Regions from separate parts of the Aureimonas sp. D3 genome, predicted to be linked through region 1. Evidence: predicted binding sites of a transcription regulator. Region 1 holds the regulator's gene; each other region holds the start of a gene.
The links. The regulator LexA, encoded in region 1, represses DNA repair genes until DNA is damaged. The targets are predictions, from matches to a motif close to TGTTCNNNNTGTGTTCNG.

Region 1 (5,093 bases):
TCATTTTCAGCGGGCCGCTCCATTCGGCCTCGTGGCCAATGTTCTGGCGACGCCGATCTTTTCGTTCTGGATCATGCCGCTCGCTCTGGCTTCGGTCTGCCTGATGCCCTTTGGTTGGGAAAGCATGGCGTTGCATCCCATCGGTTGGGGGCTGGACGTCGTATTCTGGCTGGCGAAACGCCTGGCTGAAGAATTACCGGACTACGCCGTGGGCCAGATCGGCCTCGCAAGCCTTCTCAGCCTCACTATGGCTTTACTCGTCCTGTCATTTTGCCAGAGCGCGATGCGCTGGCTCTTCGTTTTGCCATTGACGCTCGGCTGGGTCTTGATCCCACCGACCAATCGACCCGAGCTTCTGATTGCGGAGGATGCTCGGGATATCGCGGTGATCGGCCAGGATGGATCGACCATTGATCTGCGCAAGCGGCCCAATCGCTTCATCCACGATCAATGGCAACGCGCATTTCAACTTCGATTGCCACCGTCTCGTACCCCTCGGAAGCAGTTCGAGTGTTCAGGCGATATCTGCCGCGCGACATCGCGGTCAGGCCTCCGCATCGCATGGAGCGACAAACTGGAACGTATGGGAGAGCTTTGCGACAGTGCCGACATCGCCGTGATGGCGCGAGCGCCCCGCATGACGTCGTGCCGTTCCGGCGCGAAGCTCGTCACGCTTCGCACTCTCCGGCAGACCGGCGCTCTTTTGCTTCCCTCCGCAAACGGAGCGCAATGGACCCTTCAACCCTCGATCGCTCAGCCCTTCAACGAATGGAACGTGCATCGATCGGCCCCATGGCCGGAAAGCGAAAGGCGAAACCAGCGCTCCGAACCCGGGCAGGTCGGGTTACCTCATCGTTCTAGTGATAGCGCCGAATGAGCCCGACAAGACGCCCTTGAACCTTGACCCGGCCCGCTTCCAAAACACGCGTCTCATAGGCAGGATTGGCGGCTTCCAATTCCACGACGGAGCCTCGCCGACGAAAGCGCTTGAGCGTCGCCTCTTCGTCGTCGATCAGAGCCACGACGATCTCGCCCGCTGTCGCCGTCTCAGAACGCTGGATCAGAACCGTGTCTCCGTCCAGAATGCCCGCATCGACCATCGAATCGCCTTTGACGTCCAGGGCGTAGTGTTCACCGGAGCCGAACATCTCGACCGGGAGGGCGATGGACCGGCTGTTTTGTTGGATCGCAGAAATGGGAACGCCTGCAGCAATGCGTCCCATGACCGGTACGGGCATCGAATCATTGGCCGGTTCCGCTCTCGCCAGGACCGGCTCGATTCCGGCACGCTTCGGAAGAGGGATCACTTGCCGCGAGATCGACGCTTCCGACGCCGTCGGTACCGCCAAACCGCCGTTCGAATCCTTGCCACTCAGGGAGTCCGGCAGGCGCAGGACTTCCAAAGCCCGAGCCCGATTGGGGAGACGCCGGATAAAGCCCCGTTCCTCCAAGGCGGTGATGAGACGATGGATTCCCGATTTGGATTTCAGATCCAAAGCCTCCTTCATCTCGTCGAAGGAGGGAGGAATTCCGACCGATTGCAAACGGTCATGAATGAAGAGAAGCAATTCATGCTGCTTGCGGGTCAACATCGCGCGAATCCGGACAAAACAAAACCTGAACAAACCCTATATGTTCTGTTTGTGTTCTGCAAGGAACTCCATCACGTCAATCGAACGAACTCGCAGGTTTCTCCCGGCTGGGCGGCGGCGGCATGAGGGGGACGAACCAAAAGGGCATCGGCGGTCGCGAAGACACTCAGAAGCGACGAGTCCTGCCGAGCAAGCGGCATGAGGACCGTTCGTCCGTCGTCGTCTTGTTCGATCGTTGCGCGCATGAAGTCCGCCCGATGGTCATTCTCGAGAACGGCCGCACCGAGTGTTCCGGTTTCGTATCGGGGGCGAGACGGGCGCCCGGCGAGACGTTCCACGAGCGGCCGAAGAAACAATTCCGCCGTTACGAGGCTCGACGCCGGGTTGCCGGGCAGGCCCAGGAATCGCATCGCCTCATGGCGACCTGCCATCAGAGGTTTTCCCGGTCGCATGGCGACCTTCCAGAAATCCAGTTCGACACCGCACTCCCGCAGGACCGGCGCAACAAGATCATGATCACCGACCGAAGCTCCGCCGATGGTCACGAAAACGTCGATTCCCTCGGCTCTGGCATTCTCGAAAACCCGTCGCAAGGCTGCTCGATCGTCGGGGACGATGCCATAGGAGATGGCGTCGCCACCCGCCGCTTCCACGATCGCTGCAATACCGAAACCGTTTGACGCGACGATCTGCGAGGGACCAGGGCGCGTGCCAGGCCAGACCAGTTCGCTGCCCGTCATGACGATCGCGACCCGGGGGCGAGCGCGCACGGGCACAAAATCGTATCCGGCGCTTGCCGCGAGAGCGATGGAAGCAGGGCGCAAAACGGCTCCATCAGCCAGAACGGGCTTACCTGCTTGGAAGTCATTGCCGGCAGGGCGGATATGGCGCCCCGGCTGCACAGGCTCCAGCACGATGACAGTCGAAGGGTCGGGACGTTCGGTGTTTTCCTGGATTACGACGGCATCTGCCCCTGCGGGTACAGGAGCACCGGTAAAGATCCGTACGGCCTGATTTGCCGAGACCGTCCCTTCAAAGGCTGCGCCGGCAGCCGCTTCGCCAATAACGCGAAGTTCCGTTGCCGCAGAGCGCAGATCGTCGGCACGAACGGCGTATCCATCCATGGCGGAGGCATCGAAGGCCGGTTGCGTCAGCCGAGCCACGAGATCGCCCGCCAGACGCCGACCGGCCAGAGCGTCGAGCCCGACCTGCTCGATACGCCGAACGGGTTCGGCGTCCGTCAGCAACCTCGCCAAAGCCTCTTCGACTGGAAGGAGGCTCACTCGGCGCTCCACGCACCCGATCGGCCGCCAGCTTTTTCCAACAACCGGATAGCGCTGATGGTCATGCTGCGGTCCACCGCCTTCGCCATATCGTAGATCGTGAGGCAAGCCACCGAAACGGCCGTCAACGCCTCCATCTCGATTCCGGTCTTGCCACTGACGCGGCAAGTCGCGGTGACGCGAATGCCGGGAAGAGCCGGTTCGAAGTCCAGTTCGACCGACACCTTCTCCAACATCAGGGGATGGCAGAGAGGGATCAGATCATGGGTTCTCTTTGCGCCCATGATCCCGGCGATCCGCGCGATCGCCATGACATCGCCCTTCTTGAGGCTGCCTTCTCGAATCAGATCGAGCGTTTCGGCCTTCATCAGCACGAGCCCTTCGGCGCGGGCCGTTCGGATCGTTTCGGCCTTCTCGCCGACATCCACCATATGGGCGGAGCCATCGGCGGCGAGATGCGTCAAGGATGGTTCGCTCATGCGCTATGAGCCTGTCCGCCAAACAGCAACCTGCGCGTCGCCGCCTCGACATCGTCCTGCCGCATCAGGCTCTCGCCCACGAGGAAGGTCCGAATGCCGGACGCGGCCAGCCGAACGCAGTCCTCATGACCATTGATCGCGCTTTCACCGACGACGATCCGGTCAGCGGGAACGATGCGCGCCAGTCGCTCGCTCGTCCCGATATCGGTTTCGAAGGTCCGCAGATTGCGATTGTTGACGCCAAACAGCGACGATCGGAGCTTGAGCGCCCGTTCGGCCTCCGTCTCGTCATGCACTTCCAGCAACACATCGAGACCGAGTTCGATCGCGGCGCACTCCAGTTCGTTGGCCAGCGCATCGTCCACGGCAGCGAGAATGATCAGAATAGCGTCCGCACCCCAGGCGCGAGCCTGCGCCACCTGATAGGTATCGAACAGAAAGTCCTTGCGAAGCGCGGGCAGGGCGGTCGCACCTCGTGCCGCCGTCAGATATTCCGGGGCACCCTGAAAGGACGGAGTGTCGGTCAAAACACTGAGACACGCAGCGCCCGCGCGCTCATAGGCCTGAGCGATCGATACCGGCTCGAAATCAGGTCGGATGAGCCCCTTGGACGGGCTCGCCTTTTTCACTTCCGCGATCAGCGCGAACTGACCGAGCGAATGCTTGCGCCGCAGCGCGTCGGCAAAACCTCGGGTCGGCGGCAGGTCACGCATGACGCTTTCGAGAGCGGCGAGGGACATCTCGCGCTTCGCATCGGCGATTTCTTCGCGCTTGTAGGTTTCGATCTTTTCGAGAATGTCGGTCACGACGGTCTTCTCCCGATCTCTTGTGATGTTGTCACGAGCCGGGCCAGCGCTTCAGCCGCTCGTCCTTCGGCGAGTGAGGCTTTCGCCATTGCTACCCCTTGGTCCAGACTTGACGCCTTATCGGCGACGATCAGAGCACCGGCAGCATTGAGCAGCACGATGTCCCGATAGGCGCTGGGCTCGTTGGCCAGAACACGGCGAAGCGCTTCGGCATTATGTGCCGCATCACCGCCGATGAGGTCCGAGGTGGGATGGAGCGCGAGCCCCGCCTCTTCGGGCATGAGTTCCCATTCGCGGATCGAGCCATGTTCCAGACTGGCGACATGCGTGCGACCGCACACCGTCATCTCATCCAGACCCTCCCCGTGGACGACCCAGGCTTTCTCGGCCCCCAACGCGTTCAAGGCCTCCGCAAGCGGGCGAACCCATTCACGGGAATAGACCCCCAACAGGAGCCTTTTGACGCCGGCCGGATTCGCCAAAGGACCAAGCAGGTTGAAGATCGTACGGGTTCCTAGTTCCACGCGGCTGGGGCCCACAAAGCGCATAGCCGCATGATGCGTGGGCGCGAACATGAAGCCCAAGCCGGCGGTGGAAATGACCTCTCCGATCTGATGCGGCGAGAGATCGACATTGACACCCAGCGCCGCCAGCACATCCGCCGAACCCGACCTGGAGGACAGCGCCCGGTTGCCATGCTTGGCGACCGTCAGGCCGCAACCTGCAACCACGAAGGCCGCACAGGTCGAGACATTGTAGGTTCCCGCTTGATCGCCACCCGTCCCCACGATGTCGATCGCATCGCCAGGGGCCTCCACCGGGAGCATGTTGGCGCGCATGACGTCCACCGCGCCGGCGATCTCGTCCACGACCTCGCCACGCACCCGCAGCGCCATCAGGAAACCGCCGATCTGCGAGGGCGTCGCTTCGCCC
Region 2 (5,093 bases), on a different contig from region 1:
AGGTTGAGGCGCTTGACTGAGCCTTTCGCTGGCTGAGGACGCTTCTTGTGGCGTGTTGGGAGACGGGGAGCTTCACTTATGTTCTTGGGGTTTCGCGCGCCTCACGCTCCGCTTTCCACGCCTCTTTACGCAAGGCGTCGGCGATCTCGGACCGCTCCACGAAGAATGCCTCCGGGTCGCGGCGGGAGACCGTTAGGCGCTCCACGCGCCGGGCCATCTCGTGGAGCATCTCGGGCGACACGCCAGCGGGGGTGAGCGACTTAGCCATCCTTCGCCTTCGGCTTCCCAAGCCCCAACACGTCCGACAACTTGTCCAGCGCGGCCACGAGGCGCAGCTTGCCGCCGCCCTTGCGCACGCCGAGCGTCTTGTCGAGCTCTCGAAGCGAGCGGCCTTCGCCGCAGACGAACCGCACCACCGCATAATCGTCGGGCGTCATCTCCTCCGAGATCGTCCGCAACTGGCTCGACGCCCGGCCCCGGCTGTCCGTGAACGCATCGGGAGCCGATCCGCCATCGACGCGGATTTGCAGGAAGGAGGGCGAGCGCTGCCCGCCCATCATGCGCTCGTAAAGCTGGCGGAACATGTGCCCGGCGCGCGCCTGCCGCGCGTCGATCGATCCCATGTGCTCCAGCCGCACCAGCGGGCTTTCGTTGGAGTTGCGCGCGGCTGTGACGGTGCGCGGATTGTCCGCGCTCTCGCGCGAAGCTTTGGTGAAAGCAGGATTGTCCACCTCGGCCATGCGGATATCGACGCCGAGATTCCGGAACTGGACAGGCTGCCGGGCGCGCTCGCGATAGCGCGCGAACGGAAGCTTGGCGAACGAGCCGCAAGCGATCCGGGGGCTTCGGCCATCGGTCGAGGCATCAAGGGTCTTCGTCTGGCCGGGGGTGAATTCGGCGGGGGTCTTCTCAGGCATGCTGGCCTTGCTCCTCGGCACTGGAGCCGGCCCGTCGGGTAATGCCCGCACATTATGGAGCAGCCCTTTGCGATAATCAAAGCAGATCGTCGGCTTTCTTTCCTAGTTCACAGGCGATTCGCGCTTTTCGGCTGCGACCACGCAACACTTGCCTCCCGCAATCCACAGCGGCATAAGGTATCTATTCCCAAGCAAGCTGTTCCCGTTATGTTCGGTTCACGAACCGAATCGCCGACAGGATCACGCATGCTCCCCAACACCAACCATCCTGTGCCCCTCACCGCCGTCCCACCCGGCTTCCGCTTGCGGGTCGTGGCGTCGGCCGGTGCCGGCTTCCCCTCGCCTGCGCAGGATTGGGAAGACGATGCGCTGTCCCTGATCGAGCTTCTGCGCCTCGATCGCGCGGCGGCCTTCGTGTTTCGCATTTCGGGCTCCAGCATGGCGGACGCCGGGATCAACGATCAGGACATCGTCGTCGTCGATCGGGACGCGAAGGCGCGCAATGGCTCGATCGTCATCGCCATCGTCGAGGGCGGGTTCGTCTGCCGCCAGCTCGTGATCCGCCAAGGCGTCGGCTATCTCGAACCGCGCAACGCGCGCATGAGCTATCCCCTCTGCATCTGCGACGAGACCGTGGAGATCTGGGGCGTCGTGCGCGCCGGGGTGCGGGACTATCAGCGATGACCTGGGCGCTGGTGGACGTCGAGAACTTCTATGTGTCGAGCGAGCGCGTCTTCGATCCGGCCCTGCGCGGCGTGCCGGTTCTTGTGCTGTCCAACGGCGACCATTGCGCCATTGCGCGCTCGGCCGAGGCAAAGGCCTTCGGCGTGAAAATGGGCGCGCCGGTCTTTAAGATGCGCGAACTGATCAAGCGGCACGGCTTCGCACTGCGCTCTTCCAACTATGAGCTTTATTCGGACATGAACCGCCGCTTCAACGCGGTCCTCTCCGAGTTCTCGAACCAGATCGAAATCTATTCCATCGACGAAAGCTGGTTCCGTCTGCCTGTGCGCGCGGACGGGCTGGGTGACATCGCGACCGCCCTCGCCGTCATCGCCAAGGTCAAGCGCGACACCGGCCTGCCGACGCGCATCGGGCTCGGCCCCACGCGCACCCTGTCCAAGGTCGCCAACGGCCTCGCCAAGGCGGGCGAGAAGGTGTTCGGCGGCGTCATTGATCTGCACGACGTCGACCTGCGCCGGCATCTGTTTCGCAATTGGCCCGTGTCCGAGGTCTGGGGCATCGGCCGCGCGCTGTCGGAGCGCCTCGCGCCGCTCGGCATTCGCACCACGGCCGATCTCGCGGCCATGGACCCGCATCAAGCACGCAGCGTCGGCACGGTGGTGCTGGAGCGGCTCGTGCGCGAACTGAACGGCGTCGGCGACGATCAGTTGGTCATCGAGCCCGAAAAGCGCCAAGCGACGGCCGTCACGCGCATGTTCGGCGAGCCGGTCACGACGATCGAGGATTTGCGCGAGGCGATGGCGCGGCGCGCGGCGCGCGCGGCCGAGAAGATCCGCGAGCAGGGGTCGGTGGCCGGCCGGCTGATCGGCTTTGCGCATGGAAACGGCCGCAAGGCGAACGCGCCCTCCTCGCAGCGCTCCTGCCGCCTCTCGCCGCCAACCAACGACACGCGCGTCATCGTGCGCTGGGCGTCCCGCATGGTGGAGAGCATGTGGCAGGAGGGCTGCGTCTACACGAAGTGCGGTGTAATGTTGGAAGACCTGTGCGACATCGGCCGGGAGCAGACGGACCTCTTCGCCGCAACTGACAGCCGAGGCGCGGACCTGATGTCGGTCATGGACGCGGTGAACTCCCGCTATGGACGCGAGACGCTGGCGCTCGGGACGGCGGGGATCGGCGCACGATCGTTCGACACGAAGCGGGCGATGAAGAGTCCCGCATGGACGACACGTCTTGCTGAAGTTCCAGTAGCGCGATGAGAGGCTAGCCCAACGATGCCCCACCGTCTTTTCTATGTTTTCGTCTGACTTCGAGCTCCCCCCACCATGGAAGCAAGTCTACAATCCTATCGCCAAAGGGATATGCGTTTACATCCACTGCATTAGGAAACATTTCTCTATGCACCGCTGATAGGAGATAACCCTCGTACTTCTTACCGATTGCACCTTTTATGGCTTCGAAAAGCGAGTTTTGGGACTGCGTTTGATAGGCAAATTCCAGGTCGTTGCACGGTACGAATTGCACATGGATGCGGTCTTCAAAAGTGATCGACGGGTCCTTTTCGTCCGCCATAGCGTTTGCTTGCTCAAGAACGTTCTGTTGCATGGGCTCAACCATGCTAAGCCAAGTGTCTAAGGTAAGCACCATGCCGCTGATATCCTTTGACCGCTCTCGCCCAGGAACAAGACCTCGGCGCAGATGAGAAGCAAACCGCCAGATTTGAAAAACCCCCTTCACAAGCTCGCCATAACCGCGCGCGGCGGACGCAATGGGGTCTTCAGAGAATCTGGCCTCATAGCTCATTCTTGTCGCTTTGCATTCAACAATCACTGAGACCTTTTCGTTATCGCTAACGATAATATCCGGAGTGTCGATGTCCTTCTTTCCGATCGGTCTGTACTTCCAACTCCTCTCCACTGCAAAACCGCCTAGAGCGATCTGAATGAGATCAAAACAGTATTGTTCGAACCTATCACTAATTTCATTGCGAATATCGGCACCCAAGCCAATCACGTCATAAAAAATACCTGACGACATTCGCGCAGCAAGCAATTCCAGAAGAGGGCAAATGATCCTGTTCTTGGAAATTCCGATTAGGGGAAACTGGCGGAGAATGCTACGCTTATAGGAGGGATGGCCATACCCCGCGCGAATGCGCGCTGTGTACGACCTTGCTTCTTCCAAATCGATAGAAATCTTCGAAAAGACCAACGCTAAGGTTTTCTGACTAACGTTGACTCCCTGCAAATCGAGTGTTTTGGATACGAGAGGCTGCGTGGAAAAGATAGCGATCAGAGCAAAACACGCCCAAATGTAATCAGAAATTGTGCATTCGTATTTATTCTCAAATGCAGCCCTAGACCTTTCTCCTCCATACAAAAATGCCGCTCTATAAAACTGCGGTTTATTGATGTACCCATTTTGCCAATCAAATTGCCTTTGGATTAGACGATGCATTTCCTGAAGAACGTTTATTCGCTTCAATACTTGCCCATCGTATGCATTTTCGTATTTGGATAAGGCATTCATCGAAAGCGACATTGCGCCGAACTCTTTGCATTTCAGGTAGCGAACCCGCTCCCCAGCGCGGGAGTGTGGTTTGGGGGTTGCAAACAACTCATTGATCAACGTCTCGATCCGCCATCTGTGGACCGCATAGGGCGATGTTAAATCTTCCGTCACCGCTTCTTTAGGATAAAATATGTATGGCCTAGCTTCAGAAGCGCGACCACTCTGAAGTGCGTCACAAGACCAACACATCAGCAGAAAATCTTCATCGTTCGCGTATCCGAGCACCGATGCGAGTTTACGCCTGTACAGATCGACACGTGCTCTGCTCATTAAGAAGCTACCCAGATTGCGGACGCGGTTGGCTAAAACGGTTTCAGACGCATTCCAAATAGGTCCAAACTCAAACACAACCTCTTAATGTAGGCCGTTACGTCTAAGTTCACTGCTGCGGAGGCTTGGGCGCCGCCTATTCCGCTAGCCACAGTTCACATTCCAGACGCAGGCTCACTGCTTTAGCCTGTCTCGGTGCTTTGCGGGTTGCCCCATCTACGATCTGGGAATACGCCCGCGCGAATAGCATTTTGCGTTATGAGTGGATGAGCAAAGCTTGACCTGATTATAGCCGCTCATGCTCACTCATCCCGCGCGCCTCGCTCCGCCTTGCGGCGAGCAATGTCAGCGGCCACCCGCGCGCCGGCCGACGTTCCGGTTTCGGATGCTTGCACCCCGGCGCTTCGGTGATGCGCCGCGCCCGCGATCAAGCGGCGCGCTCGGTCACGGACGGCGGCCTTCTCCTCCTCCGTCATCTCCGGCTCGGGCGGGGATGGCGGCTGCTCCTCCAGCGTCAGCAGGCGCTCAAGCCGCGCGCGCTCCAAAGCCCATTCCTTTTCGATGGCGCGCGATAGCTGCGCGATCTCGCCCGGCTGGGGGCGGAACTTGCGGCTGTATTCCGGCGGCGCCTCATCGCGAACGATGCGCTGC
Region 3 (5,093 bases), on a different contig from region 1:
GCCACGAGAAGCCGGCATGGTGAGTTGGGGGGAGAACTGCCGCCGGAGCCGCCGCGAGAAGGAAAGAGTTCGAACGTGCGGCCCTTCTCGGCGTTGGACAAGAACGACTGAACGCCTCCGGGCGTTTCGAAATGCGGTAAGGGACGAGGGGAAACGCAGGGATGACCATCAGAGGGAACGAGGAGATCGGCTTCAGCCTTCGCCAGAGTCTGGCCGACGCGGCGGACGAGCGAACCGGCGAGCCGAATTTCTCGCTGGTTTCGGCCGGCGCGGAGCCCAAGCGCGACTGGTCGGCCGCGCTCGATCTCGTGCGCGAAGCCAGCGAAGCCATTCGCATTCGCGACGAACGCGCGACCGAGATGGAAATCGAGCACCGGCTGGACGCCGAGCGCGCGAGCGAGGAAATCCGCGCGCTCCAGGAGCAGCTGGACGAGACCGAAGTCCGGCTGGCCGAGTCCGAGGCCCGCGCGCGGCGCGCCGAGGCCCGCGCCAGCGAGGCCGAAGCCTGGTTGGCGAAGATGCACGATGCCATCATCGGCAGCTTCAGCAAGGTCATGGGATCGGACAGCGATGCGCAGGTCGAGGCCGATCTGCGCGCCGCTTTCCTCAGCAATCGTGAAGGGGACGAAGAATGAGCGCGATCCGCAACGAGTTGGCCGGCGAAATCGAGATCGACGTGGCCCAGCCGGACGCGCCCTCGGCCCTGTTCGACACCACGGCCGAAGAGCTCAGTGCCATGTTCCGCGGCGCCGAGCCGCTGCCGCTGCGCGAGGGCGAAATCCCCGCGCCGGCTAATGAAGGCAGCGCGGTCGCGGTCGCGTCTTCGGGCGAATTGATCGAGCCGATGACCGGAACCATGCCGGTCGATGCGCCGGGCGGGGACTGGACACAGACTCTTTCCATGGTGGAGCAGGCAGCGGGCACGATCCGCAGCTACGAAAAGCGCTTCGCCCAATTGGAGAAGCAGAACCGCGCCCTGGCCGATCGCGCGGCCGAGGAGCACCAGCGCGCCCAGGCCCAGATTCAGGTTCTCGAAGAGCGCTTGAAGGCGGCCGACGAGAAGCTGGCCGGCGCGGAAGTCGCCTTGCGCAATTCCGAATACAACGAGTGGGAAACGAGCGTTCGCGCCAAGCGCGCGGAGCAGCGCGCCGAAGAGGCCGAGGCCCGCGCCCGACAGGCGGAAGCCTATCTGCGCCGCGTCCATGAGCTGATGGCTGGCGTGTCCTGATCCTACCGTCGTTTTGAACAGACGAAACCCGCCCTGCGCCTTCGGGAGCAGGGCGGGTTTTTCGTATGCCCACCCCCAGGGACGACGCGGCAGATCCGTTTGGCCGCCTGAGGTGAAGGCCGTCAGGCCGGCGTAACGAACCCGTCCAGCACCCGCTTCTGGCCAGCGCGGTCGAAATCGACGGTCAGCTTGTTGCCTTCCACGAGCGACACCGTTCCGTTGCCGAACTTGCTGTGGAACACGCGGTCGCCGACACCATAGGGGCTGGCTTCGTCGGACACCGATTTCGCGACCAGCGTTCCTTCGATTTCGCGCGGCCCGCCGCTTTGCGCCGAGGAGTAGAGCCCGCCGCCCTTGCGCGGCGGCTGGTTGGAGCCGCGCGAGTGCTGCGCGGAGAAGGCGTCGTCCATGCGCCCGGCGAAGCCGCTGCGCCCCTGAGAGCCTGCCCCACCATCCCGCGCAATATATTTGTCGGCCGTGCTGGCCGCGCGTGCGCCCGAGCCCGATACGCCGCCTTCGTTATATTCGATCTTGCGCCCGCGCCCGCCCTGATAGGTGTCGCCCATGCCGCCTGCCGCCTGCGCGCGCCGCCAGCCGGGGGTGCCATAGGAGGAGGCGGAAAAGGCGTTCGCGTCCCAGCGCGACGCGCCATAGCCGCCCATGCCGCCGGCTCCGTAGCCGCCATAGGAGGCGGAGGCCTCGATCACCTCGACATGATCTTCCGGCAACTCGTCCAGAAAGCGCGAGGGAATGGTGGATTGCCACATGCCATGGATGCGCCGGTTCGAGACGAAGGTGATCTTCACCCGCCGTTTGCCGCGCGTGATCCCGACATAGGCGAGGCGGCGCTCTTCTTCGAGGCCGGAGCGACCGCCCTCGTCGAGGGAGCGCTGATGCGGAAACAGGCCCTCCTCCCAACCGGGCAGGAACACGGTCTCGAATTCCAGTCCCTTGGCCGAATGCAGCGTCATGATCGATACGGCGTCGGTTTCGGCGTTCTGTTCGGCGTCCATCACCAAGGCGATATGTTCGAGAAAGCCCGGCAGGCTCTCGTAATCGTCCATGGAGCGGATCAGCTCTTTCAGGTTTTCGAGCCGCCCCGGCGCTTCGGCCGAGCGGTCGGCCTGCCACATCTCGGTATAGCCGGACTCGTCCAGAATCATTTCCGCGAGATCGGTGTGCCGCGTGGTCGAGAGAAGGCCGGACCAGCGGTCGAAATGGCGCAAGACCTCGGCCAGCGCCGCGCGCGGGCGCGGCTTCAGCTCGTCGCCCTGCACCAGATCGGCCGCGCCGGCCAGAAGCGGCAGGCCCTTGGCGCGGGAATATTCATGCAGGAGCTTGATCGCCACATCGCCGAGGCCACGCTTGGGCGTGTTGACGATACGTTCGAAGGCCAGATCGTCGGCCGGCTGGCAGACGCAGCGGAAATAGGCGAGCGCGTCGCGGATCTCCAGCCGTTCGTAGAAGCGCGGACCGCCGATGACGCGGTAATTCAGGCCGAGCGTGACGAAGCGATCTTCGAATTCGCGCATCTGGAACGAGGCGCGCACCAGGATCGCCATGTCGTTGAGCTTATGACCCTTGTGCTGAAGCTGCTCGATCTCCTCGCCGATCGTGCGCGCTTCCTCCTCCGAGTCCCAGCCCGCATTGACCGAGACCTTCTCGTGCTCGGGATCGTGGAGGTCGGTGAACAGCGTCTTGCCGAGCCGGTCCTCGTTGACGGAGATGAGGCCGGAGGCCGCGCCCAGAATATGGGCGGTCGAGCGATAGTTGCGCTCCAGCCGGATCACGGTCGCGCCCGGAAAATCCTTCTCGAAACGCAGGATATTGTCCACCTCCGCGCCGCGCCAGCCATAGATGGACTGGTCGTCGTCGCCGACGCAGCAGACATTCACGGCGCTTTGGCCGGCGTCCCGGCGGGAATCCGACATCTGAGCCAGAAGCCGCAGCCAGAGATATTGCGCGACGTTGGTGTCCTGATACTCGTCCACCAGAATGTAGCGAAAGCGCTTGTGATAATCGGCCAGAATGTCCGGGTGGTCGCGGAAGATCGCGATGGGATGGAGCAGGAGATCGCCGAAATCCGTCGCGTTCAGCGTGGAGAGGCGAGCCTGATAGGCGCGGTAGAGTTCGCGCCCTTTGCCGTTGCCGAAGGAGCGCGCATCGCCTTCCGGAATCGTATCGGGCGTCAGGCCCTTGTTCTTCCAGCCATCCAGAAGATTGGCGAAGGTGCGCGCCGGCCAGCGCTTGTCGTCCAGATTCTCGGCTTGGAGCAGCTGCTTGATCAGGCGGATCTGATCGTCCGTATCGAGGATCGTGAAGTTCGACTTCAGCCCCACCAGTTCGGCATGGCGGCGCAGGATCTTGACGCCAATCGAGTGGAACGTGCCGAGCCAGGGCATTCCCTCGACCTCGCCGCCGACCAGAAGGCCGATGCGCTGCTTCATCTCACGCGCGGCCTTGTTGGTGAAGGTCACGGCCAGAATCTGCGAGGGATAGGCGAGGCGCAGCTTGAGAATATGGGCGATGCGCGTCGTCAGAACCCGCGTCTTGCCGGTGCCCGCGCCGGCCAGCACCAGAACCGGCCCTTCCGTCGTCTCGACCGCCGCGCGCTGCTCGGGATTGAGACCTGCGAGATAGTCGGGCGCGGGCGCAGCCACGGGCCCGCCGCGCGCCGCAAGGGCTCGGGCGGCGATGCCGGAGGGCTTCTTCGGGCCGGGGGCGGACGGATCGGAGAGTTCGGTCATGCCGACTACTTAATGGATTCTGCAGGGAACACTAGGGGAACATGTCGGCGGCCTTGCGGCAAAGAGGGGAGGAGCGCGTGGCACGTCGCCCCGCCCTTGTGGAGAGAGAGGGGCTTCTAAAGCGCGATCTTAACCGCCGCGCGCCAAGCCGCATGACCGGCGAGCGCCAAAACTGTTAGGATTTCCGAAAGCTAGGGCCAGCGGCCCGAATGATTCGACATAAAGGGACCTGCGGGCTTGCGGCTGTTCATCATCCTCGGCGGCGTCTTGATCGCATGTCTTCTGGCGCTCTGGGTCGGCCCGCGCTTCGTGGACTGGACGACCTATCGCTCGGCCTTCGAGACGGAAACCTCGCGCCTGCTCGGCCAGCCGGTCGAGGTGCGCGGCGCGGTGTCGGCGCGGCTTTTGCCCTTCCCCTCCATTGCCTTCAACGATGTGGTGGTGGGGGATGCCGGCGATCCGATCCTGACGCTGAGTGCGTTTCGGATGGACGCCGAGTTGGCGCCCTTCTTGTCTGGCGAGGTCCGCATTTTCAACACGGAGATGGACCGGCCCAATTTGTCGCTTGATATCGATAAGGCCGGACAGGTTCGCTGGCCCGTCGCCGCCTCGCAGCTTCCCGCCAATCTGCCGGTGGTCTTCGAAAAAGTGCGGATCGCCGGCGGCTCCGTTGCTCTGACCGATCAACGGGTGGATCGGCGGATTCAACTGAGCGACATCGACGCCGATCTCTCGGCGCGCTCGCTGCTCGGCCCGATCACGGGCGCGGGCACGCTGCGTCTCGACGGCCGGCTCCTGCGCGTCAGCCTCTCCACCGGGGTTGCGCCCGGCGACGGGACGCTGCCTCTGCGCGTCACCGCCGAATCCGACGCGCCGAGCCTGTCGGTCAGCCTGTCGGGGACCGCATCCCGCGTGCCGGGCAAGCCCATGCTGGACGGGACGATGACGTTCCGCACGCCTTTGGCCGTGCAGAAGGAGCGGGCGGCGGGGCAGGGCGAGACCGGGAGCGCGTCCACGCCGCCGATCCAGATGCAGGCGGGTTTCACGCTGTCGTCGCAACTCGTCGCCTTGTCCGATCTGCGCGCCTCGGTCGGGGCGGCAGAAGCGCCCTATCTCGT

Region 2: AUL36_RS18665 (LexA family protein) is a predicted target of LexA. The motif match lies at 1,115-1,132, and genes of this name have one in related genera.
Region 3: AUL36_RS00675 (ATP-dependent helicase) is a predicted target of LexA. The motif match lies at 4,000-4,017, and genes of this name have one in related genera.

Annotation. Positions count from the first base shown of each region.
Region 1 covers NZ_BBWM01000035.1:34,760-39,852, forward strand. Annotated here, with positions in the region: gene AUL36_RS10195 (ComEC/Rec2 family competence protein) at 1-877, shown strand, start outside; gene lexA (transcriptional repressor LexA) at 858-1,592, opposite strand; gene AUL36_RS10205 (molybdopterin molybdotransferase MoeA) at 1,664-2,875, opposite strand; gene moaC (cyclic pyranopterin monophosphate synthase MoaC) at 2,872-3,354, opposite strand; gene trpC (indole-3-glycerol phosphate synthase TrpC) at 3,351-4,160, opposite strand; gene trpD (anthranilate phosphoribosyltransferase) at 4,157-5,093, opposite strand, start outside.
Region 2 covers NZ_BBWM01000060.1:5,100-10,192, forward strand. Annotated here, with positions in the region: gene AUL36_RS18655 (hypothetical protein) at 77-268, opposite strand; gene AUL36_RS18660 (DUF6456 domain-containing protein) at 261-917, opposite strand; gene AUL36_RS18665 (LexA family protein) at 1,164-1,601, shown strand; gene AUL36_RS18670 (Y-family DNA polymerase) at 1,598-2,860, shown strand; gene AUL36_RS23935 (hypothetical protein) at 2,865-4,520, opposite strand; gene AUL36_RS18680 (hypothetical protein) at 4,745-5,093, opposite strand, start outside.
Region 3 covers NZ_BBWM01000002.1:105,627-110,719, reverse strand. Annotated here, with positions in the region: gene AUL36_RS00690 (chromosome partitioning protein ParA) at 1-111, shown strand, start outside; gene AUL36_RS00685 (hypothetical protein) at 162-635, shown strand; gene AUL36_RS00680 (hypothetical protein) at 632-1,228, shown strand; gene AUL36_RS00675 (ATP-dependent helicase) at 1,351-3,975, opposite strand; gene AUL36_RS00670 (AsmA family protein) at 4,213-5,093, shown strand, end outside.